2 regions of the Streptomyces sp. NPDC088725 genome follow, and region 1 is predicted to be linked to the other one. Evidence: riboswitches for the same ligand, from Rfam matches in the RefSeq annotation. Region 1 holds a riboswitch; the other holds the start of a gene.
The links. A riboswitch is a leader RNA that binds a small molecule or an ion and turns the genes downstream of it on or off. The one in region 1 is predicted to bind glycine.
Positions count from the first base shown of each region.

Region 2: another riboswitch for glycine. It lies ahead of gcvP (aminomethyl-transferring glycine dehydrogenase); the one in region 1 lies ahead of gcvT (glycine cleavage system aminomethyltransferase GcvT).

Region 1 is NZ_JBIVLO010000009.1:6,410-18,587, forward strand. It holds gene ACIP6N_RS22175 (L-serine ammonia-lyase) at 1-744, opposite strand, end outside; gene glyA (serine hydroxymethyltransferase) at 912-2,180, opposite strand; gene gcvH (glycine cleavage system protein GcvH) at 2,251-2,628, opposite strand; gene gcvT (glycine cleavage system aminomethyltransferase GcvT) at 2,782-3,906, opposite strand; glycine riboswitch at 4,115-4,211, opposite strand; gene ACIP6N_RS22195 (AAA family ATPase) at 4,458-5,141, shown strand; gene ACIP6N_RS22200 (enhanced serine sensitivity protein SseB) at 5,219-5,959, shown strand; gene ACIP6N_RS22205 (enhanced serine sensitivity protein SseB C-terminal domain-containing protein) at 6,091-6,873, shown strand; gene ACIP6N_RS22210 (ABC transporter permease) at 7,314-8,315, shown strand; gene ACIP6N_RS22215 (ABC transporter substrate-binding protein) at 8,378-10,150, shown strand; gene ACIP6N_RS22220 (ABC transporter permease) at 10,266-11,264, shown strand; gene ACIP6N_RS22225 (ABC transporter ATP-binding protein) at 11,261-12,178, shown strand, end outside.
Region 2 is NZ_JBIVLO010000011.1:233,862-246,039, reverse strand. It holds gene ACIP6N_RS25695 (MerR family transcriptional regulator) at 1-703, shown strand, start outside; gene ACIP6N_RS25690 (bifunctional nuclease family protein) at 758-1,231, shown strand; gene ACIP6N_RS25685 (MerR family transcriptional regulator) at 1,435-2,004, shown strand; gene ACIP6N_RS25680 (DNA polymerase IV) at 2,132-3,730, shown strand; gene ACIP6N_RS25675 (PRC-barrel domain-containing protein) at 3,625-4,023, opposite strand; glycine riboswitch at 4,152-4,248, shown strand; gene gcvP (aminomethyl-transferring glycine dehydrogenase) at 4,422-7,307, shown strand; gene ACIP6N_RS25665 (DUF5999 family protein) at 7,488-7,694, opposite strand; gene ACIP6N_RS25660 (hypothetical protein) at 7,953-8,543, opposite strand; gene ACIP6N_RS25655 (glutamate--cysteine ligase) at 9,037-10,557, shown strand; gene ACIP6N_RS25650 (CPBP family intramembrane glutamic endopeptidase) at 10,740-11,561, shown strand; gene ACIP6N_RS25645 (PhzF family phenazine biosynthesis protein) at 11,694-12,178, opposite strand, start outside.

The sequences.
Region 1 (12,178 bases):
GGCGGAGTGGGCGGCGCGGCGGCGGACCTTCAGGCCGCCCGGCAGGATGCCCTCGCGGGAGATGCCGCGAGACACGCACGCCTGCATGACCCGCCAGATCTCCAGCAGCCCGGCCCTGATCTCGTCCTCGGTGCGCCACGCCTTCTCGTTGTCCAGCATCAGCGCGGAGATCGACAGGCCGGTCTCCCGGGACATCCGCAGCAGCTCGTCGCCGGTGCGGAAGGGGTGCTTCAGCACGGTGTCGTCGAGCTTGATGCGGTTCTCGTCCACCGCGTCCTCGTCCACGACGAAGCCGCCGCCCACCGAGTAGTACGTCTTCTCCAGCAGCGGTGTGCCCTCGGCGTCGTACGCGAAGACCGTCATCCCGTTGGCGTGGTACGGCAGGGCCTTTCGGCGGTGCAGGACCAGGTCCGTGTCGGCGTCGAAGGCGATCTCGTGCGCGCCGAGCAGGTTCAGCCGTCCGCTGGTGCGGATACGTTCCGCCTCGGCGTCCGCGTTCTCCACGTCGACGGTGCGCGGTGAGTTGCCCTCCAGGCCGAGCAGCACGGCCTTCGGGGTGCCGTGGCCGTGGCCCGTCGCGCCGAGGGAGCCGTACAGCTCGGCCCTGACCGTGGCGGTGTGGGTGATCAGGCCCTCGTTCTTGAGGCGGTGGGCGAACATGCTCGCCGCGCGCATCGGGCCGACCGTATGAGAGCTGGACGGGCCGATGCCGATCGAGAACAGGTCGAAGACCGAGATGGCCACGGGGGTACTCCTAGCTGGTGGGGAGACGCCGTTGTCCGCCGGGGTGGTGCGGAAAGCGGCGGCGTACGCGGGGCGGGGCACCGCGCGTGCACGGTCCAGTGTGCGCGGTGCCCCGGAAACCCGGATGCGGACCGTACGTACGTATGGAGCGTACGGCCCGCGGACTGCTACAGGTTCGGGTAGAGCGGGTGCTTGTCCGCCAGCGCCGAGACCCGGGCGGCCAGGGAATCGCGGTCGAACGCGGGCTTGAGAGCCGCCGCGATGATCTCGGCGACCTCGGTGAAGTCCTCGGCCGTGAAACCGCGGGTGGCGAGCGCCGGGGTGCCGATCCGCAGACCCGAGGTGACCATCGGGGGGCGCGGGTCGTTCGGGACGGCGTTGCGGTTCACGGTGATGCCGACCTCGTGGAGCCTGTCCTCGGCCTGCTGGCCGTCCAGCTCGGAGTTCCGCAGGTCGACCAGGACCAGGTGGACGTCCGTGCCGCCGGAGAGAACGGAGACGCCGACCTCGGTGACGTCCGGCTGTACCAGCCGCTCGGCGAGGATGCGGGCGCCGTCCAGGGTGCGCTGCTGGCGCTCCTTGAACTCCTCGCTCGCGGCGACCTTGAAAGAGACCGCCTTGGCCGCGATGACGTGTTCCAGCGGACCGCCCTGCTGACCCGGGAAGACCGCGGAGTTGATCTTCTTGGCCAGTTCCTGCGTGGAGAGGATCACACCGCCCCGCGGGCCGCCGAGGGTCTTGTGCGTGGTGGTCGTGACGACGTGCGCGTGCGGCACCGGGTTCGGGTGCAGCCCCGCGGCGACGAGACCGGCGAAGTGCGCCATGTCGACCATCAGGTACGCGCCGACCTCGTCGGCGATCCGCCGGAAGGCCGCGAAGTCCAGCTGGCGGGGGTACGCCGACCAGCCAGCCACGATCAGCTGCGGGCGGGTCTCCTTGGCCAGGCGCTCGACCTCGGCCATGTCGACCTGGCCCGACTCGCCGTCGACGTGGTACGGCACCACGTTGTAGAGCTTGCCGGAGAAGTTGATCTTCATGCCGTGGGTCAGGTGCCCGCCGTGGGCGAGGTTCAGGCCCATGATCGTGTCGCCGGGCTTGAGCAGCGCGAACATCGCGGCCGCGTTGGCCTGGGCGCCGGAGTGCGGCTGCACGTTCGCGTGCTCGGCGCCGAACAGCTCCTTGACGCGGTCGATGGCGATCTGCTCGATCACGTCGACGTGCTCACAGCCGCCGTAGTAGCGGCGGCCGGGGTAGCCCTCGGCGTACTTGTTGGTCAGGACGGAGCCCTGCGCCTCCATGACCGCGACCGGAGCGAAGTTCTCCGAGGCGATCATTTCGAGGGTGGACTGCTGACGGTGGAGTTCGGCGTCGACAGCGGCGGCTACGTCCGGGTCGAGATCGTGGAGCGAGGTGGTGAGGAGCGACTTCGAAGACATCACAGTCCCTGGGGTGTCAGTTGCCGGGGCTTGCCGGGCGGTCCGGAAGGGCCGGACCGCCCGGGGCACGTCAGTTGCCGGAGAACGCGGCGTACTCGTCGGCGGTGAGCAGGTCGCCCGGCTCCTCCGCGACACGCACCTTGAACAGCCAGCCGCCCTCGAAGGGCGCGGAGTTCACCAGCGAGGGGTCGTCCACGACGTCCTGGTTCGTCTCGGTGACCTCGCCGGTCACCGGGGCGTACAGATCGCTGACCGACTTGGTGGACTCCAGCTCACCGCAGGTCTCGCCCGCCGTGACGGTGTCCCCGACCTCCGGGAGCTGGACGTACACGACGTCGCCGAGGGCGTTCGCCGCGTATTCCGTGATGCCGATCGTCGACACGCCCTCCTCGGCGGCCGTCAGCCACTCGTGCTCCTTGCTGTAACGCAGCTGCTGGGGGTTGCTCATGACCTGAATTCTCCTGTACGCGGGGGAGTGGTGGGGAACAGCGTCTTACGGACTGAGACCGGATGCCGGAACCGGCCCGGGACACCGCTCGTATCGCTTCTGACGCCTGTGCTTCCGGGCGCCCGTGCTTCCGGTGCTTTACTTCCGGTGCTTTTACTTCTGGCGCTTGTAGAACGGCAGCGCCACGACCTCGTACGGTTCGTGCGTGCCGCGGATGTCGACCCCGACGCCCGCCGTGCCCGGCTCGGCGTACGCGGCGTCGACGTACGCCATCGCGATCGGCTTGCCCAGGGTCGGCGACGGAGCGCCCGAGGTGACCTCGCCGACGACCTCGCCGCCCACGACGACCTGGTACCCGGCGCGCGGGACGCGGCGGCCCTCGGCGATCAGGCCGACCAGCTTGCGCGGCGGGGCGCTCGCGGCACGCTCGGCCGCCGCCTCCAGTGCCGTACGTCCGACGAAGGCGCCGCCGTTGGACGTCTTCTCGAACTTGACCACGCGGCCGAGGCCCGCGTCGAACGGGGTCAGGGCCGTGGACAGCTCGTTCCCATACAGCGGCATGCCCGCTTCGAGACGGAGCGTGTCGCGGCACGACAGACCGCAGGGCACGAGCCCGACGCCCTCGCCGGCCTTCGTCAGCGCCTGCCACAGCTGCTCGGCGTACCGGGGCTCGACGAACAGCTCGAAGCCGTCCTCACCGGTGTAGCCGGTGCGGGCGATCAGCGCGGGCACGCCGGCGACGGTGCCGGGCAGGCCCGCGTAGTACTTGAGCCCGTCCAGGTCGGCGTCGGTCAGCGACTTCAGGATGCCGGGCGACTCCGGGCCCTGGACGGCGAGCAGCGCGTAGGCGTCGCGGTCGTCGCGCACCTCGGCGTCGAAACCGGCCGCGCGGGCGGTCAGCGCGTCCAGCACCGTCTGCGCGTTGGAGGCGTTGGCGACGACCATGTATTCGTCCTCGCCGAGGCGGTAGACGATCAGGTCGTCGAGGATCCCGCCGTCCTCCTGGCAGATCATCGTGTAGCGGGCGCGGCCCACGGCCACCCCGCCGATGTTGCCCACCAGGGCGTGGTCGAGGAGCTGGGACGCGGCGGGGCCCGTGACGGTGATCTCGCCCATGTGGGAGAGGTCGAAGAGACCGGCCCGGGTGCGGACGGCGGTGTGTTCGTCGCGCTCGCTGCCGTAGCGCAGCGGCATGTCCCAGCCCGCGAAGTCGGTCATGGTCGCGCCGAGCGAACGGTGCACGGCGTCGAGCGCGGTGAGTCGGGGGGCAGTGCTCATCAGTGGGGCTCCCAGGGCATGGCGGCGTGACGACAGGACGGCATGACGGTGAGGACGGTCCTCCCCATCTGTCATCGGAACCTGAGAGGTTCGTCGCGACCCGCGCGTGACCGCGCGTACTCCGTACTGCGTAACCACGTACGCACCGATGGTCGTGACTTGCACCTTGGGTGGGGCCGCTTGGCTGCGGCCCGCTTTTCAGATCTGCCTCATCCACGCGGTACGGGGCCTGAGAGATTCAAGGGAGGACTTGCTCCTTCGGCGCCCGGCACACACGGTGACCGGGACTCTCCCGCGCGGATTCAAACGGCCGGTATGCAGTTGGCGGGCACATCATCGCATGCCGGACGCCTGCCCGGGACTCCGGAGCGCACGCCGCCGCTGCCGGACCGCCGCCGTGAAAGGCTTGTGCGGCATTGCCAATTCTTTACACTTTGTGGGAAGTCTCATGGGCCGGACGGCTGATCGGCGGCGACCGTGCCGGTGCCGGCCGTGACGGGCGCGTGCCGGGCCGGGGTGCCGGCCGTGGAGTCGCAGGCAGGGGGACGGGGATGGCGGTACGGCGGTTCGACGCGGGTCCGACGACCGCGGGGGTGCCGCCGGCGCGGCGGCCCCACGCGCGCGAGACGGTGGTGCCCCCGGCGCGGGCCGTACGCGATCTGCGCCGGGGGCCACTGGGGGGCGGAGATGTGCCCCGGCGTCTCGTCTTCGCGTCCGGGGACGTGGTGGTGGTCTCCGGCCTCCCGGGCAGCGGCAAGTCCACCCTCATCCGGCGGACCGCCGAGGGCGGCGGGGTCGATTCGCAGGACGCCAGGGACCGCTGGGAACGCCGGATGCCGCGTCCGCTGCCCTACGCCGTCTACCGCCCTCTGGTGCGGATCGCGCACTACCTCGGCTTATGGCGGACGCTGCGCTCCGGCGCCGGTGTGGTCGTGCATGACTGCGGCACGCAGAAGTGGGTACGCCTCTGGCTGGCGCGCGTCACCCGCGGTCGCGGCCGGCGGCTCCATCTCGTCCTGCTGGACGTGCCGCCCGATGTCGCCCGCGCCGGACAGCGCGAGCGCGGACGGGGCGTCTCCGGCTACGCCTTCGCCCGGCACCGCCGCGCGGTGCGGCGGCTGATCGCCGGAGCGGAGGAGGGACGGCTGCCCGCGGGGTGCGCCTCGGCGGTGCTGCTCGACCGGCACGCCGCGGGGGCGCTGGGACGTATCGCCTTCACAACGGCGCCGCGTTGAGAACATCTCCGGATCACCCGGGGCGCCGCCTGCGGCGTTATGGTGCTGCGGCAGGTACGAGGGTGGAGGGAAGACCGTTGAACACAGCATGGCCGGGCAACGAGCTGGAAGAGGTGCTTGCCGCCTCGCTCGGCAACGAAGGGGCGGGCGCACGGCTCGTCGAGGTCCTGGGGCGGAGCCAGGTATGGGTGCCGCTGCCCAACGGCGGCAGCCCGGAGAGCCGTGACCTCGACCTGCCGACGGTCGAGATCGAAGGCGGCGCGTACGTCCCGGTGTTCAGCTCCGAGGGCCAGTTCCTCGACTGCGTCGGCGCGCACATGGCGTTCACGGTCGCGCCGGCGCGCGACTTCGCCCGCGGTCTGCCCCCGCAGCTCGGTATCGCCGTCAACCCCGGTGGCACGGTGGGGATGCCGCTGCCGCCGCACGCGGTGGCCGAATTGTGCCGCACGGGACGCACGGTGCTCGACGGTCCCGCGACCGGCGGCCGGGTCAGGCTCTTCGAGCCCGACTGGCAGGAGGAGCCGGTCGACTTCCTGGCCGCGGCCGGTGAGGAGTTCGAGGCGGCCGGAGTGGTGCTCACCGCGCGCCGCGCGCTCGCGAGCATCGAGGGCGACGCCCCTTCTCTCTTCATCGGCGTCCAGCTCACCTCCTGGGAAGGCCCCGAGCGCAACGCGCCGCTGGACGCGCTCGGCCGCGCGCTCGGCCGGATACAGGTGGGCTGGCAGGTCAATCTGATCCTGCTCGACGTGGCCCAGGACCCGGTCGGCGACTGGATGCTGGAGAAAGTACGGCCGTTCTACCAGCGCGGATACGTCTGACGGACGGCACGCGGCCGTGCGCGCGGCCGCCCGCACGCGGGCGACACCCGGCGTCAAGTCAGTACAAGAACGGCCACCTAAGCTGATTTGATGACGGTTGAATGGCGGATCGAAGAGGGGCGGGACCCATAGTGAGCGCGTCAGGCACCGCGGCGGACGGGCAGGTCGAGCAGATGCTGCGCCAGGTGACGCCAGGACGCTACGACGCGTACGAGGCGCTTCTGCAAGCTCTCGCCGAGAGTCCGGCCGACCGGCTGTGGATGCTGCTGTGGCACGGCGAGTCCGGTTCGCCGGACGCGCAGTACGGCAACATGGAAGTCGACGGCCTCGGTTACGCCCCCTGCGTCACCTCCGCCCAGGAGCTGGCCGCCAGTGGCTGGAACCGCGCCTACGAAGTCGTCACCGGCCGCGACATCGCCCGCGCGCTCTACCCCGACCGCTGGGGCATCTGGCTCAACCCGCACGCCCCCGGCGGCGGTGTCGGCATTCCCTGGCTCGACCTGCGCCGGATCGCCACCGGCCTCGACCTGATGCCCGCGGGACCGCTGCGGCTGTCGGAACCGGCCATCGAGATCCCGCAGTTCTACGCGCTGCTCACGCAGAACGCCCACCGCACGCCGGCCGTCAGGTCGCTGCGGCGCGCGTGGGTGCAGCCGGCCATCGGCGCCCCGTACCTGACCATCGGTCTCGACCTGTACGACATGAGCCCGACGTCCGTCGCCTCCGTGCGCACGATGATGCAGCAGTCGATCGCGACGGTCCCCAACGGACTGGCCGTCTCCACGGTCGCGATGTCCGACGAGTACGACCCGGTGGCGATGTGGCTGCGCGCCAACTCCCGTCCGTTCTACGACAGGGACGCCCACGGCGCACCGCAGGGACCGTCCGGATACGGGTACCCGCGCCCGTACTGACCTGAGCACGGGGGCAGTTGGGCAGACACCTGCGCTGCAGGAATCACACGGGAAATCCGCATCCCACACGGCTGACGCGCGTAGAACGTGCCCGGGAAGTACGCCTGTGGGGGTAATGCCCTCCCCTGTGCGCTGGTTTGCGCATTGGGAGTTGTGATCCACCCTGTCCCAAATGGCATACGTCCGCCTATGGTTACCCGCAGTCCGGATAACGGAACACCTCTGAGAGCATCACGGTTGCGCATCCATTCGCCGTCAGGACTGGCGGGTGATCGCAAACGACGTGAAGACTCCCCGCATGCATGGCCTTTCGGGCCTGTGTGCGAGCGGCCCGACCCGCGTGACGGAGTCAGTCTGCTGCTCGCGACACTGATAGGAACGCGCCGCTACAGCGGCAAGTGCGGGCCGGTCACCGCCGGTTGAGAGGGGTTCTTGCCACGATGACGGCACCATTGCACGAGCCGACCACGGAAACGGCGCCGAGTGCGACGGAAGAGGTCGCCGCCGTTCCGGAGAAGCGGGTCCAGGGCCGGTCGCTCAGTCGTATCGCCTGGGGCCGGCTGAAGCAGGACAAGCTGGCGCTCACCGGCGGAATCGTCGTGCTCCTGCTGATCCTGGTCGCGGTGCTCGCGCCACTGATCACCCACCTGGTCGGCCAGGCGCCGAACGAGTATCACGAGGAGCTGATCGACCCTCTCTTCTCGACGCCCACGGGTTCCTTCGGAGGGATCAGCGGAGAGCACCTCTTCGGGGTCGAGCCGGTCAGCGGCCGCGACGTCTTCGCGCGCATCGTCTACGGCGCACAGGTCTCGCTTCTGGTGGGCTTCATGTCCGCTGTCGTCGCCGTCCTGCTCGGCACCGTCCTCGGCGTACTGGCCGGCTACTTCGGCGGCTGGCTCGACGCCGTCATCAGCCGTGTGATGGACATGCTGCTTGCCTTTCCGCAGTTGCTGTTCATCATCGCGCTGGTCTCCGTCATGCCGAACGACATGCTCGGCCTGAGCGGCAGCGGCGTCCGGCTGCTGGTGATGATCCTGGTGATCGGGTTCTTCGGCTGGCCGTACGTCGGACGAGTCGTCCGCGGTCAGACGCTTTCCCTGCGCGAGCGGGAATATGTCGAAGCCGCCCGCAGTCTCGGAGCGGGGCAGGGCTACATCCTGTTCAAGGAGCTGCTGCCCAACATCGTCGCGCCGATCATCGTCTACTCCACGATGATGATCCCGACCAACATCCTCACCGAAGCGGCACTCAGCTTCCTGGGCGTGGGCGTCAAATCACCTACCGCTTCCTGGGGACAGATGCTCTCCTCCGCGGTGGGCTACTACGACTCGGACCCGATGTACATGCTGATCCCGGGTCTGGCCATCTTCATCACCGTGCTCGCCTTCAACCTCTTCGGGGACGGTGTGCGTGACGCGCTCGACCCGAAGGGGTCGCGCTGAACCGCGGTACATCAGGGCCCGTTCACCAACGGGCTGTTACTCACTTCGGAGGATCCGAGATCGTGATTACCCAACGCACCACGGGGCGACGCAAGCAGGTCCTCGCTGCCGCTGTCGTGTCCGCGGCCCTGCTGTGCACGGCGGCGTGCGGCGGCGGCGCCAAGGACGACAAGAGCGGCAGCGCGGCAGGCTTCGATGCGGCCAACAACAAGGTGGCCAGCGCCTCGGCGAAGAAGGGCGGCACGCTCAAGTTCGCGACCGTCCAGGACGCCGACTCGTGGGACACCACCCGCGCCTACTACGGCGCCGTGTGGGACTTCATGCGTTTCTACAGCCGTCAGCTCGTGACCTACAAGACGGAGCCCGGTGCGACCGGCTCCGAGGTCACCCCGGACCTGGCCACGGCCAAGGCCGAGATCACGAACGACGGTAAGACGTACAAGTACACCCTGCGTGACGGAAGCACCTGGGAGGACGGCAAGGCCATCACCTCCCAGGACGTCAAGTACGGCATCGAGCGTCAGTGGGCGCAGGACGTACTGTCCGGCGGCCCGGTCTACCTGAAGGACGCGCTCGACCCGAAGGGCGAGTACAAGGGTCCCTACAAGGACACGTCCAAGGACGGCCTGAAGGCGATCCAGACGCCGGACGCGAAGACGATCGTCTTCAACCTGCCCGAGGCGAACAGCGACTTCGAGCAGATGCTCGCGCTCATGTCCTCGTCCCCGGTGCGTCAGGACAAGGACACCAAGTCCAAGTACAGCCTGCACCCGTTCTCCTCCGGACCGTACAAGTTCAAGTCGTACTCCCCGAACAAGTCATTGGTGCTCGTGCGCAACACGAGCTGGAAGCAGTCCTCGGACCCGGTCCGCAAGGCGCTTCCGGACGAGGTCACCATCAACATGTTCAGCAACGCCGACGACATGGACAACCGTCTGCTCGCCGGGGACTACGACCTCGACTTCAACCAGACCGGTCTCTCCCCGCAGGGCCGCATCAAGGCGCTGAAGCAGAACAAGGAAAACCTGGACAACCCGACGTCGGGTTACATCCGGTACGCCGTGTTCCCGCAGAACGTGAAGCCGATGGACAACATCCACTGCCGCAAGGCCGTGATCTACGGAGCCGACCACAAGTCGCTCCAGACCGCGCGTGGCGGCCCGCTGGCGGGTGGCGACATCGGTACCAACATGCTGCCCCCGGCGGTCCCGGGCTCCGAGGGCCAGAAGTACGACCCGTACGGCCTGGCCGCCAACGACGGTGCGGCGAACATCGCCAAGGCCAAGGAAGAGCTGAAGGCCTGCGGTCAGCCGAACGGCTTCAAGACCACCATCGCGGTGCGCAACAACAAGCCGGTCGAGGTGGCCAGCGCCCAGTCGCTCCAGGCGTCGCTGAAGAAGATCGGCGTCGTCGCCGAGCTGGACCAGTTCGACGGATCGCAGGTCGCCGGCATCATCGGCAACCCGACGATCGTCAAGAAGAAGAACTACGGCATCATCATCATGGGCTGGGGCCCCGACTTCCCGTCGGTCCAGGGCTATGGCGTGCCGCTGTGGGACAGCAAGTACATCCTTCCCAGCGCGAACAACAACTTCGCGATGATCAAGGACCCGAAGATCGACAGCGCCTTCGACAAGTTCACCACGGAGCTTGACGACACGAAGAAGGCGCAGATCGCGACGGAGATCAATCACAAGGTGATGGAGGGCGCGTACTACCTGCCCTTCACCTTCGAGAAGTACATCAACTTCCGCTCCAGCAGGCTGACCAACGTCTACACCACCGACGGTTTCGCCGGTGTGTACGACTTCGTCAGTCTCGGCGTAATGAAGTAACCACCACCGGTACACCCGCCGTACGGCACGAAAGGCAGGTGAAGGCCGGCGCGGTGTGACCGCGGGCCACCGGACGAACTCCGGTGGCCCGCGGCCCGCCGCATGGCCGAGAGCAGTGCTCGCATACCTCATCAGGCGGCTCATGGCCGTCGTAGTGATGCTGGTGGTCATCATGTTGGTGGTCTTCTGCATCTTCTTCCTCGTCCCCAAGTGGGCGGGTATCGACCCGGCCACCATGTACGTGGGCAAGACGTCCGACGCCGCGGCTGTGGAGGCCATCCGGCAGAAGCTCCAGCTGGGCGACCCGATCTTCGTTCAGCTGTGGGAGTTCTTCAAGGGCATCTTCGTTGGCAGGACCTACACGGCCGGCGGAGACGTCACCCATTGCGTCGCCCCCTGCTTCGGCTACTCCTTCAAGAGCGAGCAGGCCATCTGGCCGGTGCTCACCGACCGCCTGCCGGTGACCCTGGCGCTGGCGATCGGCGCGGCGGTCCTGTGGCTGATCTTCGGCCTCGCCGCCGGTGTGCTCTCCGCGCTCAAGCGGGGCACACTGTGGGACCGCGGCGCGATGGTGGTCGCGCTGGCGGGCGTCTCGCTGCCGATCTACTTCACAGGTCTGCTGTCGCTCGCCATATTCAGTTACGGACTCGGCTGGCTCGACGCCCAGTACGTACCGCTGGAGGAAAGCTTCGGCGGCTGGCTCGGCGGCATGCTCCTGCCCTGGATCACCCTCGCCTTCCTCTACGCGGCGATGTACGCCCGTATCACCCGGGCCACCATGCTCGAAGTGATGGGCGAGGACTACATCCGCACTGCCAGGGCCAAGGGCCTGACCGAGCAGGTCGTCATCGGCAAGCACGCGATGCGCTCCACGCTGACGCCGATCCTGACGCTGCTCGGCATGGACCTCGGCGCACTGGTCGGCGGTGCGATCCTCACCGAGACCACCTTCAGTCTTCCCGGCCTCGGCCAGGCGGTACTCAAGGCGATCAACGACCGCGACCTGCCGGTGATCCTCGGTGTCACGCTGATCACGTCTCTCGCGGTGATCATCGCGAACCTGGTCGTGGACCTCCTGTACGCCGCGATCGACCCTCGAGTGAGGCTCGCATGACCGACCAGAGCAAGACGGGTTCCGCAGTCGGGGAGCCCGTGCCCGCGGGCCCCCGCCCTCCCGAGTCCTTCCTCGAAGTGCGCGATCTGCGCGTCCACTTCCCCACGGACGACGGTGTGGTCAAGTCCGTCGACGGCCTGAGCTTCGGGCTGGAGAAGGGCAAGACACTCGGCATCGTGGGCGAGTCCGGGTCCGGCAAGTCCGTGACCTCGATGGGCATCATGGGGCTGCACACCACGGGGCAGTACGGCAAGCGCAAGGCGCAGGTCTCCGGGGAGATCTGGCTGAACGGTGAGGAACTGCTCACCGCTTCGCCCGACCGGGTGCGCAAGCTGCGCGGCCGCGACATGGCGATGATCTTCCAGGATCCGCTGTCGGCCCTGCACCCCTACTACACCATCGGCAAGCAGATCGTCGAGGCGTACCAGGTCCACCACGACGTGGACAAGAAGACCGCGCGGCGCCGGGCGATCGAGATGCTCGACCGCGTCGGCATCCCGCAGCCCGACAAGCGCGTGGACTCCTACGCGCACGAGTTCTCGGGCGGTATGCGCCAGCGCGCGATGATCGCGATGGCGCTCGTGAACAACCCCGATCTGTTGATCGCCGACGAGCCGACCACGGCTCTCGACGTGACGGTCCAGGCACAGATCCTGGACCTGATCCGCGATCTGCAGAAGGAGTTCGGCTCCGCGGTCATCATCATCACCCACGACCTGGGCGTCGTCGCCGAACTGGCCGACGACCTCCTGGTGATGTACGGCGGCCGCTGCATCGAGCGCGGTCCCGCGGAGAAGGTCTTCTACGAGCCGCGCCACCCGTACACCTGGGGTCTGCTCGGCTCGATGCCGCGCATCGACAAGGAGCAGACCGAGCGGCTGATCCCGGTCAAGGGCTCCCCGCCCTCGCTGATC
Region 2 (12,178 bases), on a different contig from region 1:
CGCCTCACCGGCCGACCCCCTCGTGAGTATCGGGGCGGTGTTGCACCGGCTGCGGGACGAGTTCCCGGAAGTCACCATCTCCAAGATCCGCTTCCTGGAGGCCGAAGGTCTCGTGGAGCCGCGCAGGACGCCTTCCGGTTATCGGAAATTCAGCCCGGATGACGTCGAGCGCCTGGCTCAGGTGCTGCGGATACAGCGGGACCACTATCTTCCCCTGAAGGTCATCAGGGAGCACCTGGACGCCGTCGGCCGCGGCGAGCAGGTCCCTCTGCCGAGCCCGCAGCGCGAGCTGCTGGACGGCACCTGGGAGGCCCCGCCGGCCGAGCCGCAGACGGCGGTGCGGATCGGCCGTGCGGAGCTGCTGGCCGCCGCTGAGGTCGGCGAGAGCACCCTGGACGAGTGGGAGGCGTACGGCCTCATCACTCCGATGCCGGAGGGTGGCTACGACGCCGAATCCGTCACCGTGGCGAAACTGGTCGCGGATCTCGGAAAATTCGGTCTCGAACCGAGGCATCTCCGCGTGATGAAAGCGGCGGCCGAACGTGAGGCCGGATTGGTCGAACAGGTGGTGGCACCCCTGCGCCGGCACCGGAATCCGCAGACCAGGGCCCATGCGGAGGCCACCACGAAGGAACTCGCCTCGCTGTCCGTACGACTGCACGCGGCGCTGGTCAGGACGGCTCTCGGAGTCCGCCGTCTCTGAGCATTGGGGGAGCCCGACTACCCAAACCGGCCGGGCACGACCTAGGGTTGCTGTGTGAACGAGCTCGACGTTGTGGGTGTCCGGGTGGAAATGCCCTCCAACCAGCCGATCGTGCTCCTGCGTGAAGTGGGAGGCGACCGCTACCTCCCCATCTGGATCGGACCGGGGGAGGCCACCGCCATTGCCTTCGCCCAGCAGGGCATGGCCCCGGCGAGGCCGCTGACGCATGACCTCTTCAAGGACGTCCTTGAAGCGGTGGGACAGGAACTGACCGAGGTCCGCATCACGGACCTGCGGGACGGTGTCTTCTACGCCGAGCTGGTCTTCGCCAGCGGGGTCGAGGTGAGCGCCAGGCCGTCCGATGCCATAGCTCTCGCGCTGCGCACCGGCACGCCGATCTACGGCAGCGACGGGGTGCTTGACGATGCGGGCATCGCCATCCCCGACGAGCAGGAGGACGAGGTGGAGAAGTTCCGTGAGTTCCTCGACCAGATCTCTCCCGAAGACTTCGGGACCAACAGCCAGTGACTGGCTCTTGAGCGCCTGAGAAATGCCCTGGGAGGGGCCCCGGGCGGGGCTCCGACAGGGCATTCGGTCAGCCTTTCCCCGGAACACGAGCCGGGAAACCACTCTTGGGGTGATTATCACTCGGCGTGGCGAGTGTGGCGATCGTTGACGCACCCCTGGTGACTGCCTACCTTCGACAAAGCAGGTCAAGGACGGAGGTCGGCGTGACAAGCAGCAGTGACGGTACGGCGGCGGACGGTCCGTATCCGCTTCACAGCAGTGCGGCCGACCCAGGTGCCGAGACGGTCGGATACCGGGGTCCTACCGCGTGCGCCGCGGCGGGTATCACGTACCGCCAGCTGGACTACTGGGCGCGTACGGGCCTCGTCGAGCCGAGCGTGCGCCCGGCGTACGGGTCGGGCACGCAGCGGCTCTACAGCTTCCGGGACGTGGTGGTCCTCAAGATCGTCAAGAGGTTCCTGGACACCGGCGTCGCGCTCCAGAACATCAGGGCGGCGGTCCAGCACCTGCGGGCGGGCGGGTTCCAGGACCCGGAGCGCACGACGCTCATGAGCGATGGCGCGACGGTGTACGAATGCTCCTCGCCCGACGAGGTCGTACGCCTGCTCCAAAGCGGGCAGGGGATCTTCGGCATCGCGGTCGGCGTGGTGTGGCGGGACGTCGAAGTGGCGCTGTCCCAGCTCCACGGGGAGCGGATCGACACGGGCGAGACGCTGGTCGGGAACAACCCGGCCGACGAGCTGGCACGACGCCGGCGGGACCGGGCCGTCTGACCGGGGCGTGTGACCTGGTCGGGTCGTCCGACTCCGGCCATGTGCATCGGTCGTCAACGGCTCCTTCCGGCCTCGTACGGCGAGGCCGGGCGGCCGATTGTCAGTGGTCTGAGGCAGCATCGGTGAGGTGAGATCCGCACCGACGATCCTGCATCTGGACATGGATGCCTTCTTCGCCGCAGCCGAGCAGGCGGCGAAGCCGAGTCTGCGCGGAAAACCGGTGGTGGTCGGCGGCCTCGGCCCGCGCGGTGTGGTCTCGACGGCCTCGTACGAAGCCAGACGGTTCGGGGTGCACTCGGCCATGCCGATGGCGCAGGCGAGACGGCTCGCGCCGAACGCCGCGTATCTCGTGCCGCGCTTCGCCCTCTACCGCGCGATCAGCGAGCAGGTCATGGAGCTGCTCGGCCGTCTCTCGCCCTTGGTGGAGCCGTTGAGCCTTGATGAGGCCTTCGTGGACCTGGAAGCCGGCGGCTCGGCTCATGACACGGCGTCCGCACGGGAGGCCGGTGAGCGGCTGCGCAGGGACATCAGAGCGGTCACGGGGCTCACGGCCTCGGTGGGTCTCGCCGGATCCAAGATGCTGGCGAAGATCGGTTCCGAGCAGGCCAAGCCCGACGGCCTCGTGCTCATGGAGCCCGGCACGGAGCGCGAGCTGCTCGCGCCCATGTCCGTACGGACCCTGCCCGGAGTGGGACCGGCGACCGGCGAGCACCTGAGACGGGCCGGGATGACCACGATCGCCGATCTGGCGGAGGCGGGTGAGGACGAGCTGGTACGGCTGCTGGGGAAGTCGCACGGTGCCTCGATCTTCCGGATGGCGGTGGGACACGACGACCGGCCCGTGGTCTCCGAGCGCGAGGCCAAGTCCGTGTCCGTCGAGGACACCTTCGACGTGGATCTGCACGACCGGGTCCGGGTACGGACGGAGGTGAACAGGATCGCCGACCGGTGTGTGGAGCGGCTGCGGGCGAGCGGGCACTCGGGGCGGACGGTGGTGCTCAAGGTGCGGCGCTACGACTTCTCCACGCTGACCCGCTCGGAGACGCTGCGCGGGCCCACGGACGATCCGGGCGTGGTCCGGGAGGCCGCGGGACGGCTGCTGGAGGCCGTGGACACCACGGGCGGTGTGCGGCTGCTGGGAGTCGGTGTGACTGGGCTCGCGGACTATACCCAGGAAGATCTCTTCGCCCAGGCGGCGGAGGCACAGGCCGCGCTCCCGGAACCGGAGCCGGAATCGGAATCGGATCCGGTGGGCGCGATGGCCGCAGGCAGCGGGCCGTCCGCGGACAGCCGGCCGCCCGCGCCCGGGCCGGAGAGCGTGGCGGAAGCCGTGGAAGGCGCACCGGCCGAGCGGCGCTTCCCGTCCGGACACGATGTGCGCCACGCCGAGTACGGTCCGGGCTGGGTACAGGGCAGCGGGCTGCGGCGGGTCACGGTGCGCTTCGAGGAGCCGACGTCGGAGCCGGGACGGGTCAGGACGTTCTGGGTGGACGATCCCGACCTGGAGCTGTCCGATCCGCTGCCCCTGGTGCCGGGAGCGGACGTGGTGCCCGGAGCGGACCCCGTGCCCGGAGCGGACCCCGTGCCCGGACCGGGTCGGTTCCCGGCGCCGGGAACGGATCAGTCGTCCTTGCCGGCCACCCGCCCGAAGTCGCGCTTCGCGTCCCCGTCGGACAGCGACGCCGACCGCTCCGGCGGTTCCGGCTCGGGCAGCGGGAGGCTGTAGTGGTGGTAGAGCTGGAGTTCCTGCTCGGGCGAGAGATGACGGCCGACGCCGAAGTCCGGGGCGTCCTTGATCAGGGCGCGCTCGTACGGGACACGGAGAGTGTCGTCGGACAGCGTGCTCGGTGCGAGCGGGACGAAGGCGTCCCGGCTGAAGAACCCCGTACGTACGGCCGCCCACTCGGGCACACCGGTCGCGTCGTCCAGATACACCTCGTCCACCGTGCCGATCTTGCGGCCGTCACGGTCGAAGGCTTTGCGGCCGATCAGGCTGCGCGGATCGAACTCGGTCTCCACGTTCCCTCCAACAGGTCGCACCCGCTCGTCGAAACGGCCGGTATGAGTACTACGAAAGGGCAGATCCGGGGCGTCGGCCACTCGAAACTCCGTAGCGGAGGCGCGCTGGTAGGCTGGCAAACGGCTGCTGACCCTGTGCGGGAGAGTCCTCCGGAAGTTCGCCGGAGGCGCCGAAGGAGCAAATCCTCCCCGGAATCTCTCAGGCCCCCGTACCGCACGGACGAGGTCACTCTGGAAAGCAGGGCGGTTGTCCGACGGCATCCGCTCTCACCGACGGTGAAAACCGGACTGCCGCGAGGCGGGCCGGTGAAGCTCTCAGGTCGAGATGACAGAGGGGGAGGCCGTCCGGGCACCGCCATGGTGCCCCCGCAGGTCGCGTCGACCAGGAGGCCTCCGCAATGACCGCCAACCGCATTCCGCTCGCACAGCTGGAGCGAGGCACGCCCTTCGAACGTCGCCACATCGGGCCCGACGCGGGTGCGCAGGCGAAGATGCTCGCGCAGGTCGGCTACGGCTCGCTCGACGAGCTGACCGCCGCAGCCGTTCCCGACGTGATCAAGAGCACGGAAGCCCTGCGGCTGCCCGAGGCCCGTACCGAGGCCGAGGTCCTGGCCGAGCTGCGGACTCTCGCGGACCGCAATCAGGTGCTCGCGCCGATGATCGGCCTCGGCTACTACGGCACGTTCACGCCGCCGGTGATCCTGCGCAACGTCATGGAGAACCCGGCCTGGTACACGGCCTACACCCCGTACCAGCCGGAGATCTCGCAGGGCCGTCTCGAGGCGCTGCTGAACTTCCAGACGGTCGTCGCCGACCTGACCGGGCTGCCTACCTCGGGCGCCTCCCTGCTGGACGAGGGCACCGCGGCGGCCGAGGCGATGGCGCTGTCCCGCCGCGTCGGCAAGGTGAAGGACGGTGTCTACCTGGTCGACGCCGACGCCCTGCCGCAGACCGTCGCCGTGATCAGGACCCGCGCCGAACCGACCGGGGTCGAGGTCGTCGTCGCGGACCTGAGCGAGGGCATCCCGGCCGAGGTGGCCGAGCGCGGTGTCTTCGGTGTGCTGATCCAGTACCCCGGCGCCTCCGGTGCCGTGCGGGACATCAGGCCCGTCGTCGAGCGGGCCCATGAACTGGGCGCGATCGTCACCGTCGCCGCCGACCTGCTCGCCCTGACGCTGCTCACCTCGCCCGGTGAGCTGGGCGCGGACATCGCGGTGGGCACCACCCAGCGCTTCGGCGTACCGATGGGCTTCGGCGGACCGCACGCCGGCTTCATGGCCGTACGCGAGAAGTTCGCTCGCAACCTGCCCGGCCGGCTCGTCGGGGTCTCCGTCGACGCCGACGGCAACAAGGCGTACCGGCTGGCGCTCCAGACCCGTGAGCAGCACATCCGCCGCGAGAAGGCCACCAGCAACATCTGCACCGCGCAGGTGCTCCTCGCCGTGATGGCCGGGATGTACGCCGTCTACCACGGCCCCGACGGGCTGCGGGCGATCGCGGAGCGCACGCACCGGTACGCGACGCTGCTGGCCGAGGGGCTGCGCGCGGGTGGCGTCGAGGTCGTGCACGGCGCGTACTTCGACACCCTGACCGTCCGCGTCGAGGGCCGGGCCGCCGAAGCGGTCGCCGCCGCCCGCGACGGCGGGGTCAACCTCCACCTCGTCGACGCCGACCACGTCTCCTTCGCCTGCGACGAGACCACGGGGCGCGCGCAGCTCGCCGCCGTGTGGAGCGCCTTCGGCGTCGACGCGGACATCGAGGCGCTGGACGAGACGGTGGGCGACGCGCTGCCCGGCTCCCTGCTGCGCGCCGACGACTACCTGACCCACCCCGTTTTCCACCAGCACCGCTCCGAGACCGCGATGCTGCGCTACCTGCGCAAGCTCGCCGACCGCGACTACGCGCTGGACCGCGGCATGATCCCGCTCGGCTCCTGCACCATGAAGCTGAACGCGACCACCGAGATGGAGCCGGTCACCTGGCCCGAGTTCGGCGCGCTCCATCCCTTCGCCCCGGCCGAGCAGGCCGAGGGTTACCTCACGCTCATCCACGAGCTGGAGGACCGGCTCGCCGAGGTCACCGGCTACGACGCGGTGTCCCTCCAGCCCAACGCCGGTTCGCAGGGCGAGTTCGCGGGGCTGCTCGCCGTACGGGCGTACCACCGTGCGAACGGCGACACGCAGCGCACGGTCTGCCTCATCCCGTCCTCCGCGCACGGTACGAACGCGGCGAGCGCGGTGATGGCCGGTATGAAGGTCGTCGTCGTCAAGACCCGCGAGGACGGCGACGTCGACGTCGAGGACCTGCACGCCAAGATCGCGCAGTACGGTCCCGAGCTGGCCGTCCTGATGGTGACCTACCCGTCCACGCACGGGGTGTTCGAGGAGCACATCAGCGACATCTGCGCCGCCGTGCACGACGCGGGCGGTCAGGTCTACGTGGACGGCGCGAACCTCAACGCGCTGGTGGGCCTCGCCAAGCCGGGCAAGTTCGGCTCCGACGTCTCCCACCTGAACCTGCACAAGACGTTCTGCATCCCGCACGGCGGCGGCGGCCCCGGCGTCGGCCCCGTCGGTGTACGGGCCCACCTCGCGCCGTACCTGCCCAACCACCCGCTCCAGCCCACGGCGGGTCCCGAGACGGGCGTGGGGCCCATCTCGGCTGCTCCGTGGGGCTCGGCGGGCATTCTGCCCATCTCCTGGGCGTACGTCCGTCTGATGGGCGGCGAGGGCCTGAAGCGCGCCACGCAGGTCGCCGTGCTGGCCGCCAACTACATCGCGAAGCGCCTGGAGCCGCACTACCCGGTGCTGTACACCGGCCCGAACGGGCTGGTGGCCCACGAGTGCATCGTTGACCTGCGGCCGCTGTCGAAGGCGACGGGCGTCAGCGTCGACGACATCGCGAAGCGTCTGATCGACTACGGCTTCCACGCGCCGACGATGTCGTTCCCGGTGGCGGGCACGCTGATGATCGAGCCCACCGAGAGCGAAGACCTGAACGAACTCGACCGGTTCTGCGACACGATGATCGCGATCCGGGCGGAGATCGAGAAGGTCGCGTCCGGTGAATGGCCCGCGGAGGACAACCCGCTGCGCAACGCGCCGCACACCGCGGCCGCGCTCGGCGGCGAGTGGGACCACCCGTACAGCCGGGAGGAGGCGGTCTTCCCGGCCGGTGTCGCGGCCGCTGACAAGTACTGGCCGCCGGTCCGCCGGATAGACGGTGCGTTCGGCGACCGGAACCTGGTCTGCTCGTGCCCGCCGCTGGACGCGTACGACCACTGACGTACGGACGCGTACGCACGCTGACGTACCGCTACTGCGGTACAGCCGGCGTACGGCGGGCCCGCGGCGGCACGGATCATGCGTCTGGACGTGGCACGGGTCATGCGTCGGGGCCGGTACGGAGGAATCCCTCCGGCCGGCCCCTGTCAGTTCCAGCAGCCGTCACGCTGCCCGGCGGCCTCAGGCCGCCGCTGCCACCTGCTCGCTTCGCAACGGCCGGTGCGGGGCGATGATCTGGCCGTCCGGCAGCAGTTCACCGGTGTCCTCGAAGAGCAGAACCCCGTTGCACAGCAGACTCCAGCCCTGCTCAGGATGGTGTGCGACAAGGCAAGCGGCTTCTCTGTCGGCGGAATCGGCTGACGGGCAGGCGGGTTGATGCTGGCACATGGGTGGGTTCTTTCGCTGCGTCGAAGTGAGTGTCCTGCGGCTCGATGAGTTCACGGCCGCCCCCAGTATCTGTCGGTCCGGCCCCAGTGTTGCCCCACGGACGTCAATCCGCAGGGATTTCGCGGCAGCACTTCTTTCTGGTCGATGACGCTTCATCCGCGCGGACGGTTCAGTTCAACTTCGCCGGTGCTCCCGGTTCGGACCGTGCCCCGCGGCCGGGTGGCCGCGGGGCACGGGGGAGAGCCGCTGCGACTCCGGTCAGGCCGGGGTGCCCATGAGCGGGGCCGACGGGGCCAGGCGCAGCCCGATCACCGGCAGCAGTTCGGACACGCGGTGCGGACGGTGCGCCGCGAAGCCGGGGGGCGCCGGAGCCAGCGGCACGAGCAGGTCGGCCGGGGCGGGCGAGCCCTCGGCGGGCTCCGCGTCCGTGTTCTCGTGCAGCCACAGGGTGAGCATGTACAGGTCCGGCACGGCCAGCAGGCGCGGCTGGTAACCCTTCTGAAGGGTCTCCGCCTGGCGCAGCGCCCGCTCCGTGGCGGTGAGGTAGGGGCCCTCGAAGAATCTCGAGAAGGCCCAGCCGTCCGGGGTGAGCATCGTGTCGGCTGCCGCCACGGCCCGGTCGCCGCTGCGGATCAGGAACCGCCAGCCGGTCAGCATGGTCCGCGGGGCGCCGCCGGCCGTGGTGGGCCGGTTCAGTACGTAGACGGGAAGGGGAAGTTCGGGGCTCAGCGGTCCCTGGACGGACTGCAGAGCGGGGGTGCGGGCGTCACGTACAGCGGTGGGAGAACCGAGTGCCGTGAGGACACTGCGCAGGGCAGGCGCGGGGGCCGGGGGGACATGCAGCGGCATGGTGGGTTGCCTCTCACTCAGGAGACAGGGTGATGCGTGGGGTGGAGCGCGGGCGGGTGCGGACGTCGCTGTCAGCGTGCGGGGTCAAAGGCCGTCCCGGAGAAATGTGACCGGGCCCGGGCTCTCTGCCCTCGTTCGCGAGTTTATACGACATGTGTTCACACAATGTTTCTTCTAGCTGTCGCAGATATTGCGAACAAGACACTATCCGGACCGTCTGCTGCGCCTTTTTTGACGATAAACGGCGAACCCGCGCTTCTGGCCTGCGAGTACTGAGTGCCCACGGTCGGCTGAAAGATGTCGACTTTCCAGTTCCGATCGGTCGCTGGAGGCAAAACGTCATGCCATTGGAATGTGCCGCACGACCGTTTTTCGCCACTCCAGCGGTCGAGCCGTGTCGATCGGACGTTATGGATCACGCAGCCGGGGCACTATCGATCGTGACACGAGCGGCCGCCGGCCGTGGGACGACCACCCGAGGAGGGACACGTCAATGGGGGAGAAGGTCGAGGCGGACGGCTCAGGCAGCCTGTCCGATCGGCAGAGGTACCGCAGGAAGCTGCAGCAGTGTCTGACGGTGCTCGGGCGACTCCTGACGGAGAAGAGGTTCGACCGGCCGAAGAATCTGATGGGGCTGGAGATAGAGCTGAATCTGGCGGGGTCCGACGGGATGCCGCGCATGATGAATGCGGAGGTGCTGAAGCGCATCGCGAGCGGAGATTTCCAGACGGAACTGGGAATGTTCAACCTCGAAGTAAACATCGCTCCGCACCGCATCGACGGGCGCGTTCTCGATCAGCTCGCCGAGGAGTTGCGTGCCGGTCTCGGATATGCTCAGCGTAAAGCCAATGAGGTCGACGCCGGGATCGTGATGATCGGCATTCTGCCGACGCTCACCCAGGAGGACGTGGTCCGCGAGAACATCTCGGACGACGACCGCTACCGGCTGCTCGACGATCAGATGGTCGCGGCGCGCGGTGAGGACTTCACCCTGGACATCGAGGGCGTGGAGCGGCTCACCTGCACCTCGTCGTCCATCGCCCCCGAATCCGCGTGCACCTCCGTGCAGCTGCACCTGCAGGTCACGCCCGATCGTTTCGCGGACGCCTGGAACGCGGCGCAGGCCGTGGCGGCCGTACAGATCGCTGTCGGGGCCAACGCGCCCTTCCTGTTCGGCAGGGAGCTGTGGCGCGAGTCCAGGCCGCCGCTCTTCCAGCAGGCCACCGACGTCCGGCAGCCCGAGCTGGCGGCGCAGGGAGTGCGGCCGAGGACCTGGTTCGGCGAGCGCTGGATCGACTCCGCCTACGACCTGTTCGAGGAGAACCTGCGCTACCACTCCCCGCTGCTGCCGATGTGCGACGACGAGGACCCGATGCGGGTGCTCGACGAGGGTGGAATGCCCGCCCTCCAGGAGCTGGTGCTGCACAACGGCACGGTCTACCGCTGGAACCGGCCGGTGTACGAGGTCGCCGGCGGCATGCCGCATCTGCGGGTGGAGAACCGCGTACTGCCCGCGGGGCCCACGGTCACCGACGTGGTGGCCAACGCGGCGTTCTACTACGGTCTGGTGCGCGCGCTCGCCGAGGACGCCAGGCCGGTGTGGAGCAAGCTGTCCTTCGAAGCGGCGGCCGAGAACTTCGACGCCGCCTGCCGTTACGGCATCGACGCCGAGCTGCGGTGGCCGCGTCCCGGGCGCTCCGGCGGTACGACGATGGTTCCGGCGGTCAAGCTCGTACGGGACGAACTCCTGCCGCTCGCCGCGGCCGGGCTCGACGCCTGGAACATCGCGCCCGTGGACCGTGACTTCTACCTCGGTGTGATCGAGGAGCGGTGCAAACGCCGGGTCAACGGAGCCTCGTGGCAGGTGGACACGTACCACCAGGCGCTGGAGGCGGGGCTCGGACGCGAGGCCGCGCTCGCGGCGATGACACGCCGCTACAGCGAGCTGATGCACCGGGGTGACCCGGTGCACACGTGGCCCGCCGGTCTGTCCGGGCCCTCCGCCGGCTGGTGAGGGGCGCGCGGCCGTGACCGGACGTGGTCGCGGCCGCGCGTGATCATGGGCGGACGTGGTCATGGGCGGTGCGGCGGGGATCCGTGCCGCCCATGAGCGGATCCGCCGCCGACGCGGCGCGGCGAACGGACCCTGCCCGCCCCGGCCACGTGCTCGTCGGGCAAGCTGTCTCCTCGGGAGTGATGACACAACTGGAGGCAGGAGTGAAGGCGGAAGTGGGACACGTGGCCGGTCCTTCTCCCCGGGAAGACCTCTCGCGGAGGACTTTCGGGTCGGAGACCGTGCTCGTCCTGGCGCTTTCGCTGGGTGCGAGCGGTGTGTCGGCGCTGATCAGCTTTATCGGTTCGGTGACCAAACCCGGAGCGCTGCGGGACCAGGCCGCCACACTCAACTCCTCGGCGGCGCCCGGCCGGCCGTGGCTCGATCTCGCCTGGCAGCTCTTCGGGATCAGTACCGCGCTCGTGCCGGTCGCGCTGGTGGCGCACCTCCTGCTGAGGGAGGGCAGCGGACTGCGCGCCATCGGCTTCGACCGCACCCGGCCCTGGCCCGACCTCGGCCGCGGGACGCTCGTGGCGGCCGGGATCGGAAGCGTCGGGCTCGCGTTCTATCTGGTGGCCCAGGAGATGGGCTTCAATCTGACCGTCGTACCGGAATCGCTGCCTGACGTGTGGTGGAAGTTCCCGGTGCTGATCCTCTCCGCGGTGCAGAACGCCGTGCTGGAGGAGGTCATCGTCGTCGGATACCTGCTGCGCAGGCTGGGGCAGCTGGGGTGGACGCCGATGGCCGCGCTGGCCGCCAGCGCGGTGCTGCGCGGTTCGTACCACCTGTACCAGGGGATCGGCGGCTTCCTCGGGAACATGGCGATGGGCGTCGTCTTCGTGCTGCTCTACCGGCGCTGGGGGCGCGTCGGCCCGCTCGTCGCGGCCCATGCGCTGCTGGACATCGGGGCCTTCGTGGGCTTCGCGCTGCTGGCGGGCAAGGTCGGCTGGCTGCCCACGGGGTGAGGCGGGACGGGCAGGGGCGGAACGTGTTCGGCGGAACGTGCTGGGGCCGAACGTAGTGGGGGCGTACGGATTGGTCCGTACGCCCCTTACGTGTTTCCGGGGGTGGCCAACAGTGAGGCCCGGGGGCGGGGCTCAGGGTGACGTGAGCAGTTCGCCGTCGATGACCGTCACCGCCCGGCCGGTGAGCAGGGTCCGCTCACCGCGCAGCGAGGTGTGCACGAGTCCGGTACGTGCCGAGGCCTGGAGGCCGGTCAGCTCGCCGCGGCCGGTCCTGGCGGACCAGAACGGGGCGAGAGCCGTGTGCGCGCTGCCGGTCACCGGGTCCTCGTCGATGCCGACGCCGGGAAAGAAGCCGCGCGAGACGAAGTCGTAGCCGTGCGCCGGGTCGTCGGCCGCGGCGGTGACGATGACGCCGCGCCGGGACAGCGCCGCGAGTGAGGCGAAGCGCGGTGTGAGGCCGCGTACGGTCCGCTCGTCCGTGAGCTCGACCAGCAGGTCTCCGACGTGTTCCGAGGTGTCGTGCACCGAGACCGGTTCGGCGCCCAGCGCCTCGGCGATCCCGGGCGGCGCGGCTACCGGGGTCAGCGTGGACGTGGGGAAGTCGAGGCTGAGGGAGC